2 regions of the Rossellomorea sp. DUT-2 genome follow, and region 1 is predicted to be linked to the other one. Evidence: a T-box and tRNA genes for the amino acid it is inferred to sense, from the RefSeq annotation. Region 1 holds a T-box; the other holds one or more tRNA genes.

What was found. The T-box of region 1 lies ahead of ACOSV2_RS09865 (valine--tRNA ligase). A T-box ahead of a tRNA ligase gene usually reads a tRNA of that ligase, here a tRNA-Val.
Region 2: it has a tRNA-Val gene. The T-box ahead of ACOSV2_RS09865 (valine--tRNA ligase) is inferred to sense a tRNA for this amino acid. The anticodon was not compared.

The regions. Positions count from the first base shown of each region.
Region 1 covers NZ_JBQPEO010000002.1:801,053-807,318, forward strand. The annotation lists gene ACOSV2_RS09865 (valine--tRNA ligase) at 88-2,739, opposite strand; T-box leader at 2,811-3,038, opposite strand; gene ACOSV2_RS09870 (hypothetical protein) at 3,203-3,391, shown strand; gene ysxE (spore coat protein YsxE) at 3,428-4,456, opposite strand; gene spoVID (stage VI sporulation protein D) at 4,587-5,792, opposite strand; gene hemL (glutamate-1-semialdehyde 2,1-aminomutase) at 5,930-6,266, opposite strand, start outside.
Region 2 covers NZ_JBQPEO010000005.1:313,422-319,687, forward strand. The annotation lists gene ACOSV2_RS19365 (pullulanase) at 1-472, shown strand, start outside; gene ACOSV2_RS19370 (DUF5658 family protein) at 859-1,161, shown strand; gene ACOSV2_RS19375 (hypothetical protein) at 1,304-3,346, opposite strand; tRNA gene ACOSV2_RS19380 (tRNA-Glu) at 3,870-3,944, shown strand; tRNA gene ACOSV2_RS19385 (tRNA-Val) at 3,949-4,024, shown strand; tRNA gene ACOSV2_RS19390 (tRNA-Thr) at 4,042-4,117, shown strand; tRNA gene ACOSV2_RS19395 (tRNA-Lys) at 4,150-4,225, shown strand; tRNA gene ACOSV2_RS19400 (tRNA-Leu) at 4,261-4,345, shown strand; tRNA gene ACOSV2_RS19405 (tRNA-Gly) at 4,355-4,429, shown strand; tRNA gene ACOSV2_RS19410 (tRNA-Leu) at 4,435-4,523, shown strand; tRNA gene ACOSV2_RS19415 (tRNA-Arg) at 4,550-4,626, shown strand; tRNA gene ACOSV2_RS19420 (tRNA-Pro) at 4,632-4,708, shown strand; tRNA gene ACOSV2_RS19425 (tRNA-Ala) at 4,717-4,792, shown strand; tRNA gene ACOSV2_RS19430 (tRNA-Met) at 4,868-4,941, shown strand; tRNA gene ACOSV2_RS19435 (tRNA-Ile) at 4,970-5,043, shown strand; tRNA gene ACOSV2_RS19440 (tRNA-Ser) at 5,052-5,144, shown strand; tRNA gene ACOSV2_RS19445 (tRNA-Met) at 5,181-5,254, shown strand; tRNA gene ACOSV2_RS19450 (tRNA-Asp) at 5,390-5,466, shown strand; tRNA gene ACOSV2_RS19455 (tRNA-Phe) at 5,528-5,603, shown strand; tRNA gene ACOSV2_RS19460 (tRNA-Tyr) at 5,640-5,723, shown strand; tRNA gene ACOSV2_RS19465 (tRNA-Trp) at 5,749-5,822, shown strand; tRNA gene ACOSV2_RS19470 (tRNA-His) at 5,840-5,912, shown strand; tRNA gene ACOSV2_RS19475 (tRNA-Gln) at 5,921-5,995, shown strand; tRNA gene ACOSV2_RS19480 (tRNA-Cys) at 5,998-6,071, shown strand; tRNA gene ACOSV2_RS19485 (tRNA-Gly) at 6,081-6,154, shown strand; tRNA gene ACOSV2_RS19490 (tRNA-Ile) at 6,165-6,241, shown strand; tRNA gene ACOSV2_RS19495 (tRNA-Asn) at 6,251-6,266, shown strand, end outside.

The sequences.
Region 1 (6,266 bases):
TGCCGGAGAGAAAACCTTCTTGCATCCCCTCAACCTTGACAATCAGACCCGATTCTAAAGCCCTCTTCTTATCCTCTGTTCAAAAGATTATAGTGATTTAAGCTCTTCGATTCTTGCTTTCACCGTCGCTTGTTTCTCTAAATAATCTTTTTCTTTTGCTTTTTCCTCATCTACTACATTTTGAGGAGCCTTGCTCACAAATTTTTCGTTGTTTAATTTGCCTTGAACCCGGGAAACTTCTTTCGTCCATTTCTCCAGTTCTTTTTGAAGACGGGCAATTTCTTCTTCGATGTTGATTAATCCTTCTAATGGAAGGAATAAGTCTACACCTGTTACAACCGCCGTCATCGCTTTATCCGGTGTAACTAAATCTGTACCCATTTCCAGCTTCTCTGGATTACAGAATTTTCCAATATATGCTTTGTTCTTCTCGATGATCGTGAGGGTGTGTGCATCTTTTGCCTTCAGCATCAAGTTGATTTGCTTACTCATCGGGGTGTTTACCTCTGCACGGACATTCCGTACGGCACGAATGATATCAACGAGCAGCTTCATCTCTTCTGCTGCCCCTTGGTCTGTCAATTCATCTTGAACCGTCGGCCATGCAGCTACTGTAATGGATTCGCCTTGATGCGGCAAGTTCTGCCATATTTCCTCGGTAATAAACGGCATGAATGGGTGTAGTAGTCTCATTGTGTTGTCGAGTACATAGGCCAAAATCGAACGGGTCGTTTTCTTAGCAGCTTCGTCCTCGCCATACAGAGGCAATTTCGCCATCTCGATATACCAATCACAGAAGTCATCCCAGATGAAGTTGTAAAGAACGCGTCCCACTTCACCAAATTCATAACGATCGGCTAATCGTGTCACGGTTTCGATCGTTTCATTTAAACGGGTAAGGATCCATTTATCCGCAACGGATTTTTCACCTGATAAATCGATCTCGTCGTATGTCATACCATCCATATTCATAAGGGCGAAACGGGATGCATTCCAAATCTTATTCGCAAAGTTCCAAACAGATTCTACTTTCTCAAAGGAGAAACGAAGATCCTGCCCGGGTGAGCTGCCTGTAGATAGGAAGTAACGAAGGGAATCGGCACCGTACTTTTCGATGACATCCATCGGATCTACACCATTACCTAATGACTTACTCATCTTGCGTCCATCTGCATCCCGAACCAGTCCGTGAATCAGTACGTCTTTAAATGGACGTTCTCCTGTGAACTCCAGTCCTTGGAAGATCATGCGCGATACCCAGAAACCGATGATATCGTAGCCGGTCACGAGTGTATTCGTTGGATAATAGCGTTTAAAGTCCTCTGCATCCAGATCCGGCCAGCCCATTGTTGAAAACGGCCATAGAGCTGAACTGAACCATGTATCCAGTACATCCTCTTCCTGGGTCCAGTTCTCAATGTCTTCCGGTGCTTCGTTGTTTACATAGATTTCGCCTGTTTCTTTATGATACCAGGCCGGGATGCGATGTCCCCACCAAAGCTGACGGGAAATACACCAGTCACGCGTGTTTTCCATCCAGCGCAGGTAAGACGTTTCAAAGCGATCAGGTACAAAGTTGACCTTGTTTTCATCCTGCTGAAGTTTCACCGCTTCCTCTGCCAGAGGATCCATCTTAACGAACCACTGAGTCGAAAGATAAGGCTCAACCACCGCTCCACTTCTTTCTGAGTGACCGACTGAATGCATATGCTCTTCAATCTTGAACAGAACTCCTGCTTCTTGAAGGTCCTTCACGATTTCCTTACGACATTGGAAACGATCCATCCCTTGGTATTTATCCGCCTTTTTATTCATGGTTCCGTCTTCGTTCATGACGAGAACACGTTCTAAATTGTGACGGTTTCCGATTTCGAAATCATTCGGGTCATGGGCAGGTGTAATTTTCACTGCACCGGAACCAAATTCCATATCAACGTAGTCATCTCCTACAATCGGAATTTCACGGCCAACGATAGGAAGGGTAACGGTTTTGCCAATTAGATGCTTGTAGCGATCATCTTCCGGGTGAACCGCAACGGCCGTATCTCCAAGCATCGTTTCCGGACGGGTTGTGGCAATTTCAATGTGACCACTTCCATCTGCCAGCGGATATTTCATATGATAGAATGCACCTTGTACATCCTGATGAATGACCTCTATGTCTGAAAGGGCCGTTTTCGTTGCCGGATCCCAGTTGATGATGTATTCACCACGGTAGATTAAGTCTTTTTTATAAAGGTCGATAAATACCTTTTGTACAGCTTCCGATAAGCCCTCGTCCAACGTGAAACGCTCACGGCTATAGTCCAGGCCTAATCCAACCTTAGACCATTGCTGACGGATATGCTCGGCATATTCTTCTTTCCATTTCCATGTTTCTTCTACGAACTTTTCACGACCTAAGTCATAACGTGAAATGCCTTGATTGCGAAGTTTTTCATCCACTTTCGCCTGTGTCGCAATTCCGGCATGGTCCATACCCGGCAGCCATAATACATCGTAACCCTGCATGCGCTTCATTCTTGTCAGGATATCTTGCAGCGTCGTGTCCCAAGCATGACCAAGATGAAGTTTTCCTGTTACGTTCGGAGGAGGAATGACAATTGTGTATGGCTCCTTCTCCTTATCGTTTTTGGCTTCGAAATATTTACCTTCCAGCCACCATTTGTATCTGCCCTGCTCAATGGCATTGGGATCATATTTTGTCGGCATGGATAATTGCTGATCTTGAGTTTCCATTTGTTTTCCTCCTATATTAGTGCTGAATTACTACACTTTTCTAAAAAAAATAAAAAAATCCCCCGTCCTATGAAAAGGACGAAGGATTCCATTCGCGGTACCACCTTTTTTCTCAGGAGAAATAAGCCTCCTGAACTCTCGACGATTATAACGGCTTTTAACCGGCTTCTACTACTCTCATTTCATAGAAACAGCTCTTCAGGCGACCTTCCATTGTCTTAACGTAGAAAATCTCTCAGCTAACGATTTTCCTCTCTGAAAGTAAGGATCAATGTACTCTTCCTGTTCATTGCTTTTCAAGATTATTTATTTACTCATTATAGTATAGGAAAAGATAAACTTTCGTCAATCATTATCGGCAATTTCATCGAAAAATATTCATTTCGCCTATACATAGGCACCATTTTATTCTGTATTCATAAGATAAAGTAGTGAATACACCCAGGAAAGTGAGTGGACGAATATGAAAAAAATCAATCAATATACCATGCAGAAATGGATGGGAAACGCCCGGTTAATATGTAAGCAATTCATCATTCCTTTTACGATCTTTCAAGGGGTCCGGACCATTTTGCTTCCAACCACTTTTGACGTCCTTCTTTTAACTCTTTTTATCGGGATAGGCCTTGCCATTTATTTCGATTGGATATAATGGACTGACGAAATGTGGACTTCGCCAGTCCTTTTTTTATTCTGCCTCGGCCGCCTGCTCCTGTTTCTTTTTTTCCATTTCATCTAAACGCATGACCACGTATTCCGTGTTTTTCAGAAGCCAGTAATGCCGTTGCAGCTTCTTAAGGGATTTCCGTTCATTCCGCTTATCCTTCGGTGTATGAAAATATTTTTCCACCACAGCGATGACAGAGCTTGGGTAAGCTAAATAACTCATGAACAGGAGCCGCTCTTCATTACGCACGGTAAAATGCTGAAAATACGTGGTGAGCCACTCGATGCATTCCTCATAATACTTAGGATAGGTTTTCAAAGTTCTGGACAGAAACGGCAGCAGGTCATGGAAGGGTGAGGCCATCTTTGAGTTCTCAAAGTTATGAAAATACCCCAAGCCTCTTTCGTCGAATAAAAAATGCTCCGTCGATACCTTACCATGTGTAATGACGGTTCTGACCTTTTCAAGCTCCTTCGTTTCCTCATACCATTCATCCAGCATTTTCCGTGAAAATTTCAGTGCTTGGGAAGCGTCCTTATAGTACATGCAATAGTGGAATTGAAAAGGAGACATATACGTTGTCCTTTCACATGCTTCCACATACTCATCGAGAAACTGCTGTTCTTTATCCCACCTGGAAGTCAGCTGCTCGTAATGAGATTCTCTCTCTTCTTTATCAATCTTTACTTCCTGAGAGGAGAGAGTATGAAGTCTTGCCAATTCCCGGAACATTTTCTGATGCTTTTCAAATTGATCTTCCCTTTCCAGGTTCAAGAGCCAGGGCATGACATAGTATAATTGCCCATCATTCCACACCGCATAGCGCCCATCCAATGTCGGGTAGATCGGAACAATCCGGTTATAGCCCCTTTGAAACAACATTTGTACATTCCTGACGAAATCCACTCCAGTTTGGGCGGGTAGCTGCTTCACAGCAAGCGTCCCCTTATTGGAGAATACTTTGGAAATCTTCCCGTAATTCTCAACAAAATGGGGTTCGACACCATAAGGTTGTAAGACAGGCTTTAATCCCTCCAGCGTTTGTACCATACCTCTCACCTTCTAAGATTACTTTTCTAAAAAAAACGGACTAACTCCAATAAATTTGGTGTCAGCCCCGTAGTTCCTTCTATATTGCAATTGCGCTCTTTTCAGATGGGAGCGACTTTGCTCTATTCCTTTAACCCTTGAAGACATACTCGCTTTTCGGGATATATAGAACCTGCCCTACATAGACGTCTTGATTGGCTTCAAGTTGATTGACCCTCAATAGCTGAGGAATCGTTAGATCATACTTTTCTGCGATATAATCCAGCGTTTCTCCTTCTTGAACAATACATACCCTTAATGTTGCTCCCTTTTCCTCTTCTTTTCTCGCAAAGAAATCGGTAAGGGAAATGGTCTCATATTTCTTTTTGCCTTTAGTCTTTTTCTTATCATCCTGCTCTTCTCCGCTTTCTTCCATTTCTGCTTCTACTGCGGAGGATGAAGAGGACTCTTCTTCCTCCTCCTGCTGTTTGTATTTAGGAGGCGGCGTGTAGGCAGCCTTCGGTTGAGCCGGCTGTTCTTCTGATGACTCGCTCAGGTCATGCTGTGGCAATTCAAACACGTTTTCTTTTCGGAAATAATTTTCCTCATAGGTATGAGCAGGATGAGCATCGTATTGAATCTGTACGGGGATCTCATCGTCCTCTTCAGCTGGCGGTGTCCGACCTTCCAGATTAAAGGGCTGGTACTCGTCGTCTTCAGAGTCCTCTTCTTCATCCTCCTCATCAACGTTCGCCGTTAATTCTTCGACGTCGTAGTTTTCATACTCGTATACTTCTTCTCTTTCTTCTTGCTCTTCTTCTGTTTCTACTTCTTCCTCCGCTACTTCGGCAACTGCACTCGAACGGTAAAGCGGCTCGTAATCTTCCTCTCTGCTAAATTCAGCTTCAAGGGGAGTATGCGTCTGCTGTTCTCCATAAATCCCTGTAATCGTTAAATCGGCATTCAATTTTAAACAAGCATTCTCGGGAACCATGTAGTCGAATGACTCAACGAACACGTCAATATCGCCCAGATTGGCAATTCTGTTTTTCGGAATCGTTACATCGACCGGGAAACGGTGGACAAATTCATATTCACCCTTTTCCCTTTTTTCAACTATTTGAACAAACTTACCACCCGCTTCAAACTCATCCTCTTCTTCGTCTCTCGGTGAGGTAGGTAAATATTCACCGGAAAGATCAAGGCTACCCCTGATAAGTACGTACTGCTCTTGCTCTTGTATCGTTATATGAGGATCTAAGGAGATAGATAGCAATTCTTCAACTTCCTGTCCTTTTTTAAACCAAATTGATTCTTCCAAAGAAAATCGCAAACACGATTGTTGTTCTTGTGACAATAGAAATTCCTCCTTTCAGGTTCCAAACAAAGAAATAGTAAACAATGCCATTATCACTTTATGAACCGAAAAGGAGGATTATGATAGGAAAACGAATATAAATAGCCGATCCCAATAAAAAGGATCGGCTATCATCATTACTTTTTACTAATCTTTTCAAATGCTTTTTCAGCAGCTTCAAGGGTTTTTTCAATATCTTCATCTGTGTGAGCTGTCGATAGGAATAGTCCTTCGAATTGGGAAGGTGGTAAGAATACACCTTCATGGGCCATTTCACGGTAGTAATCGGCAAACATCTCCAGATCTGATGATTTCGCACCTTCATAGTTGGTTACTTCTTCATTCGTGAAGAAGATCCCGATCATGGAGCCGGCACGATTAATTCTGTGAGGGATGTTGTGCTTTTCTGCTGCTTTCTTTAAGCCTTCTTCCAACAGGTCTGCTTTCCGTGCGAACTCTGTGTATGTTTCTGGA
Region 2 (6,266 bases), on a different contig from region 1:
CTCATACGACTCATCCGACGCCATCAACAAATTTGATTGGGAAAAAGCAACGAACAAAAAGAAATATGAAGTTAATACAACGACGAGAGAATATACAGAAGGTTTGATTAAGCTTAGAAGATCAACGAATGCTTTCCGTTTAGGTGAGCAGGAGCTGGTTGACCAGAATGTATCACTGCTTGATTTGCCAGAAATCCAGGATACAGACTTGATGCTGGCTTACAAGAATGTATCCACGGATGATACTGGTGAGTACTACGTATTCGTCAATGCGGATAGCGAAGCACGTACTCTATCGGTGGGTGACTATGACTTCTCTAAAGGGAAGGTTGTAGTAGACAACGACGAAGCGGGGACGAAGCCTGTTTCCAAGAAGTCCGGATTTACATTGAAGAAAGATACTTTGACTTTGGATCCTTTGACTACTGTTGTGATTAAGGTGGATGAGAAGGGGAAGAAAAAGAAGCGATAGTATTATAGAACTGGATAAAAACAAACAACCTCAACCCTGAGAAAAAGGGTTGGGGTTTTGTTTAGGATTGAGCCTATTAAAAAAGAGGTAAAGTATTGCAGAAAGAAGAAGCTAGCCAGTGTCATTTTAAACAAACGTATGATTGATTGCTGAATCTTTATAAGTAATGGCACATAATCAACTTAATAAACGTTTGTTTAATATTGAAAATACCTTAGCAACGGAAGGGAACATCGACACGATGGTTATTTTAAAATCTTAACCATTGAAGTTCTTTATAACGTATTTATTACCTCGTAATAATCGGTTCTCTGTAATATAATAGATTTATCAGTTCTTAAAAAAGAACAAAAATAACTTGTATGATGAACAGGGGAATCCATTCCATGAGGCAACTACTTCTTTACATCGCAATTCTAAACCTCCTAGATGCATCTCTGACCATGTATGGCTTACATTTCGATTACATCACAGAAGCCAATCCTCTTATGAATAATCTTTACTTCACCAGTCCCTGGTTATTTCTACTATTGAAATGTGTACTTTCTCTATCCTTACTTATTCTTTTATACAAACTCAATCTGGATAAAAGGTCTTCCAATGTTTTACTCAGTGTTTCAGTCATTGCGGCAGTCTCTTATAGTATTACCTGTATGATGCATGGTTATTGGCTAATGGAGATTATCTGAACTAAAGGGCGGAGATGGCTAAAACGTCTCATTCACATAAGGGCAAATGGCTATGTACTTTCTCTTCTATTTTGTAGTAGCTTGATAGCCAAAAAGAAGAGAGTGATTTAGTCGACCGGACAAGTGGAGAGGCGTTTTGTCCCTATGTGATGACCCTGGACAAAGGACCAGTCCCTCCGTATATGAACAATTCGATATTATTATTGGTTTCAATAATCGAAGTATCGTTTATACGCTTGTAACGAATACTTTCCTTCCACACATAGTCAGAAAGAACGCTGCTTTCCTGTTCCTCCCGAAATAAATCAAACTGGTGATTACAGTAGCGGTAGATTGTCTGGTCGGTCCTTTGTTTGGCATTCAAGCCAATGATGAATTTCATGATGGCGCCCCAAAACCCTGTGTAGCTCATATTCTTGATCGGGCTGCTTGTAAACTGATGAATCGTAAGGGTTCGGCCATCTCGAAACGTAATATCAGATGTGACGGACGAAGCCGAATGCACATCTCCAGATAAGATGATGCAGTCACTTGGGTTCCAAGCTGATACCTGATGAAGGAAGTTGCTAAAGCCTTTCCCATTGTATTTCCATGCTTCTAAATCAAAATCGCTCTGCACAGGTAAACCATACGTCCTGAGTGGAAGCATGTAGTCATGTAGAAAGTTTTCAATTAATCCGATTCCATAAAGAGGGGCAGGGGATACAAGGATTAAGGGCTCACCTTCATTCCAACCAGACGCGGTCAGTTTAATTGAAACCCCGTTCCATCCCTCCTGATCAATAAGGTTTGGACTATATCTTTCCTCATCTATCCGTTTTCCAACTTTCACAGGCTTGGGTTTATTTACATAACCACGCTGGGTTCTTGTATCAAGAAATACGGCCTTTGGTGCAGTGGGAGCAGTATAATGCCAAGAATCATAGTTCCATAGAGAATGTACCCAGTTGGAGTGGGGAAGTGACCCAGGGTGAAAAGAGTCAAAGTAGGTTTGCATGGTTTGACCGAAATGGGTAAACGTATCCGGTTCATTGCCCCAGCCTTGAAAAAGCCAATAAGATACCAAGCCGTTACTAATGACATGTCTCCCTAAAGGAGCGTTCCAAACGCTCGTTTTCCAATCCTGTGTCAAATTCCAATCATCTGTTATATCGTGGTCATCAAACATCATATAGGTCGGTGTATTGGCCAATACTCTTCTGACAGAATACAAAGCTTCCTCCACTTTAGCCAGTTCTCTCATCTGCTTTTGATAGCGCTCTTCAAGCTGGTGACATTCCGTTTTATGCTCTTTGCTTTGACAATCCTTAAAAGCAAAATAGACTTCATTCTTATCCACTGCTGCTTGAAAGGTTTCTAACATCCCTTCCTTATGTGCGAGTTCCCATAATGAGGGACTCCAAGACAAAATATACATGGCTGCATAGTCACTGAAGCTTAACAGATGATTTGCAGCTTTTCTGGAAGTGAATTTGCAAAAGTGTTCCGTAATATATTGCCTGCCATTGATCTGCTTAATTCCCTGCTTAAAAGAACCTTCTTTTAAGCGTGGTTCAATGGAACCAAGGTCTTCTTCTTGTCCCACCAGTTCTTTACCGAACCTTGTGATGATCTTAAATAGGGGATCTGCTACATCATCGGCATATATTTGATCTCCCATTAAAAATAGAGAGGATGGTCTATCGGCATTATTGAAAGTTGACGCAATGGTTTTATCCGCTTGAACCAATACATCTGTTCCAACACCGTGCAGCTTTCGACAGGATCCGTATAGAATATTCGATGTATTTCCTTCGTTCATATAAAAGGTTGGGTATGCGAGATTTTCGTAGACAATCGAGTGTGGATGAGTGGGGGAAAGTAAGTCAAAGCTGCCGAGGTCCAGTGTTTCCACACTATTTTCAAACAATAAATTGTATCCCAGTAATTTATTTGTAGGGAAAGATCCGGCTTGTGGAGATATGTTAATTAAACTTATATATAAATTCCTTCCGGCTTGTACCGTTTTCGTCTTAGTTTCACAGGCTATGCTCATATAGTCAAAACATTGTGATTCGTTACCCTGTTTTATCTTGAATAACTCCGCTTTAATATCATATGGCTTGCTCAATGCAATCCAAATAAAAGCTTGTGCAGGTTCCACCCGACGAACAATCGGCCCACACAAAATCGTTGGAAGCTCCATGAATCCATCACCCCATTCTTAATCTATTACTATCGTATTCAACTCCTAATGACAATGTGTAAACAAGCTTAAACCCGAAAAGAGGTCCGTCCCTCATCGCATTAAAGCGATGAGGGACGGACCTCTTTTATGAAATTATTGGGTGCGTTCAAAGTTAAATTTGAAAACCGGAATTGATTCTATTAATTAATGAAGAAGAATAGAGGGGTGGGGGTTAATCTCGTTTGCAAATAGTTTATATTTGACGATGCAGTGATACTTTACTGAATTCTTCAATATGGGAAGAGCAGGAAGATCCTGTAGTTATTTAAAAGAATTAGAAAAACAACACCATTATGGAAGGATTATTGAATTTACTATTGATATAAGATTTGAAAATGTGGTATATTCTTTTTCGGCTCACAAAAATGTTAAGGTGAGTAAGTCGAAAAAATTTTTCGTTTTTTAGTTATTTAGAAGTTGACTTCTGCGAAATTAATTGATATAGTTATACATGTCCTTAAGTGGGACGCTTTAAAAATATGGCCCATTGGTCAAGTGGTTAAGACACCGCCCTTTCACGGCGGTAACACGGGTTCGAATCCCGTATGGGTCACCAATTTGGAGGATTAGCTCAGCTGGGAGAGCATCTGCCTTACAAGCAGAGGGTCGGCGGTTCGATCCCGTCATCCTCCACCATTTTTTATAATCAATATGCCGGTGTAGCTCAACTGGTAGAGCAACTGACTTGTAATCAGTAGGTTGGGGGTTCAAGTCCTCTTGCCGGCACCATTGTTTTTTATTTTGTTTCATTTTTATATTGTGAGCCATTAGCTCAGTTGGTAGAGCATCTGACTTTTAATCAGAGGGTCGAAGGTTCGAATCCTTCATGGCTCACCATTGATTTTTGTGGAAGCAAAATATCAATCATAGATGCGGGTGTGGCGGAATTGGCAGACGCACCAGACTTAGGATCTGGCGCCGCAAGGCGTGGGGGTTCAAGTCCCTTCACCCGCACCATTATATTTCGCGGAAGTAGTTCAGTGGTAGAACACCACCTTGCCAAGGTGGGGGTCGCGGGTTCGAATCCCGTCTTCCGCTCCAAACTAGCCGGGGTGGCGGAACTGGCAGACGCACAGGACTTAAAATCCTGCGGTAGGTGACTACCGTACCGGTTCGATTCCGGTCCTCGGCACCATTGTTTCTTATAAAATGAATTGTTTAGCGCCCGTAGCTCAATTGGATAGAGCGTTTGACTACGGATCAAAAGGTTAGGGGTTCGACTCCTCTCGGGCGCGCCATATATCGGGAAGTAGCTCAGCTTGGTAGAGCACTTGGTTTGGGACCAAGGGGTCGCAGGTTCGAATCCTGTCTTCCCGACCACTTCTTTTGGGGCCTTAGCTCAGCTGGGAGAGCGCCTGCTTTGCACGCAGGAGGTCAGCGGTTCGATCCCGCTAGGCTCCACCAAGTTTTTTACGAAAGTAAATAAACTTCATTGAATCTTACTTAATCAAGATTCAGATTGAATAGTAAACGTTTCGTGGCGGTGTAGCTCAGCTGGCTAGAGCGTACGGTTCATACCCGTGAGGTCGGGGGTTCGATCCCCTCCGCCGCTATTACTAAATACATGACGCACGATTATAAGGACCCTTAGCTCAGTTGGTTAGAGCAGACGGCTCATAACCGTCCGGTCGTAGGTTCGAGTCCTACAGGGTCCATTATACAGGGAGGAATACCCAAGTCCGGCTGAAGGGATCGGTCTTGAAAACCGACAGGGGTGTAACAGCCCGCGGGGGTTCGAATCCCCCTTCCTCCTCCATAATTCCTTTCGTGGGAAATTTCATACTTATATCGTCGCGGGGTGGAGCAGTTCGGTAGCTCGTCGGGCTCATAACCCGAAGGTCGCAGGTTCAAATCCTGTCCCCGCAATACCATTTTGACTTAGGATAGGATATCCCTTGAAGAGTCACGCATGGATAGTTATTTTGACTGTCGTCAAGGTAATGAAATCTATTTTGCTTGCGCAAATAATGAAAGTTATTTTGACTATCGTCAAAAAACTCTGGTCCGGTAGTTCAGTTGGTTAGAATGCCTGCCTGTCACGCAGGAGGTCGCGGGTTCGAGTCCCGTCCGGACCGCCATTTTCAATTACTTAGTAATAGGGAAGTTGATCATTTGAAAATTTAATCTTCTATATAATATGGCTCAGTAGCTCAGTTGGTAGAGCAATGGACTGAAAATCCATGTGTCGGCGGTTCGATTCCGTCCTGAGCCACCATTTATACTTAAGAATCTTTAAGTATTTATTTTATTTGGAGGGGTAGCGAAGTGGCTAAACGCGGCGGACTGTAAATCCGCTCCTTCGGGTTCGGCAGTTCGAATCTGCCCCCCTCCACCATTTTTAACAAAACTCTCTATTATATAGGGGCATAGTTTAACGGTAGAACGAAGGTCTCCAAAACCTTTGGTGTGGGTTCGATTCCTACTGCCCCTGCCAAAGATATGTTAAGCATGGCGATTGTGGCGAAGTGGTTAACGCACCTGATTGTGGTTCAGGCATTCGTGGGTTCGATTCCCATCAGTCGCCCTTTATATTGGGCTATAGCCAAGCGGTAAGGCATCGCACTTTGACTGCGACATGCGTTGGTTCGAATCCAGCTAGCCCAGCCAACGGCGGCATAGCCAAGTGGTAAGGCAGAGGTCTGCAAAACCTTTATCACCGGTTCAAATCCGGTTGCCGCCTCCAATTCTTCATGCGGGTGTAGTTTAGTGGTAAAACCTCAGCCTTCCAAGCTGATGATGAGGGTTCGATTCCCTTCACCCGCTCCAATTTTTTAATGGGCCTATAGCTCAGCTGGTTAGAGCGCACGCCTGATAAGCGTGAGGTCGGTGGTTCGAGTCCACTTAGGCCCACCATTTCATTATTCCGCAGTAGCTCAGT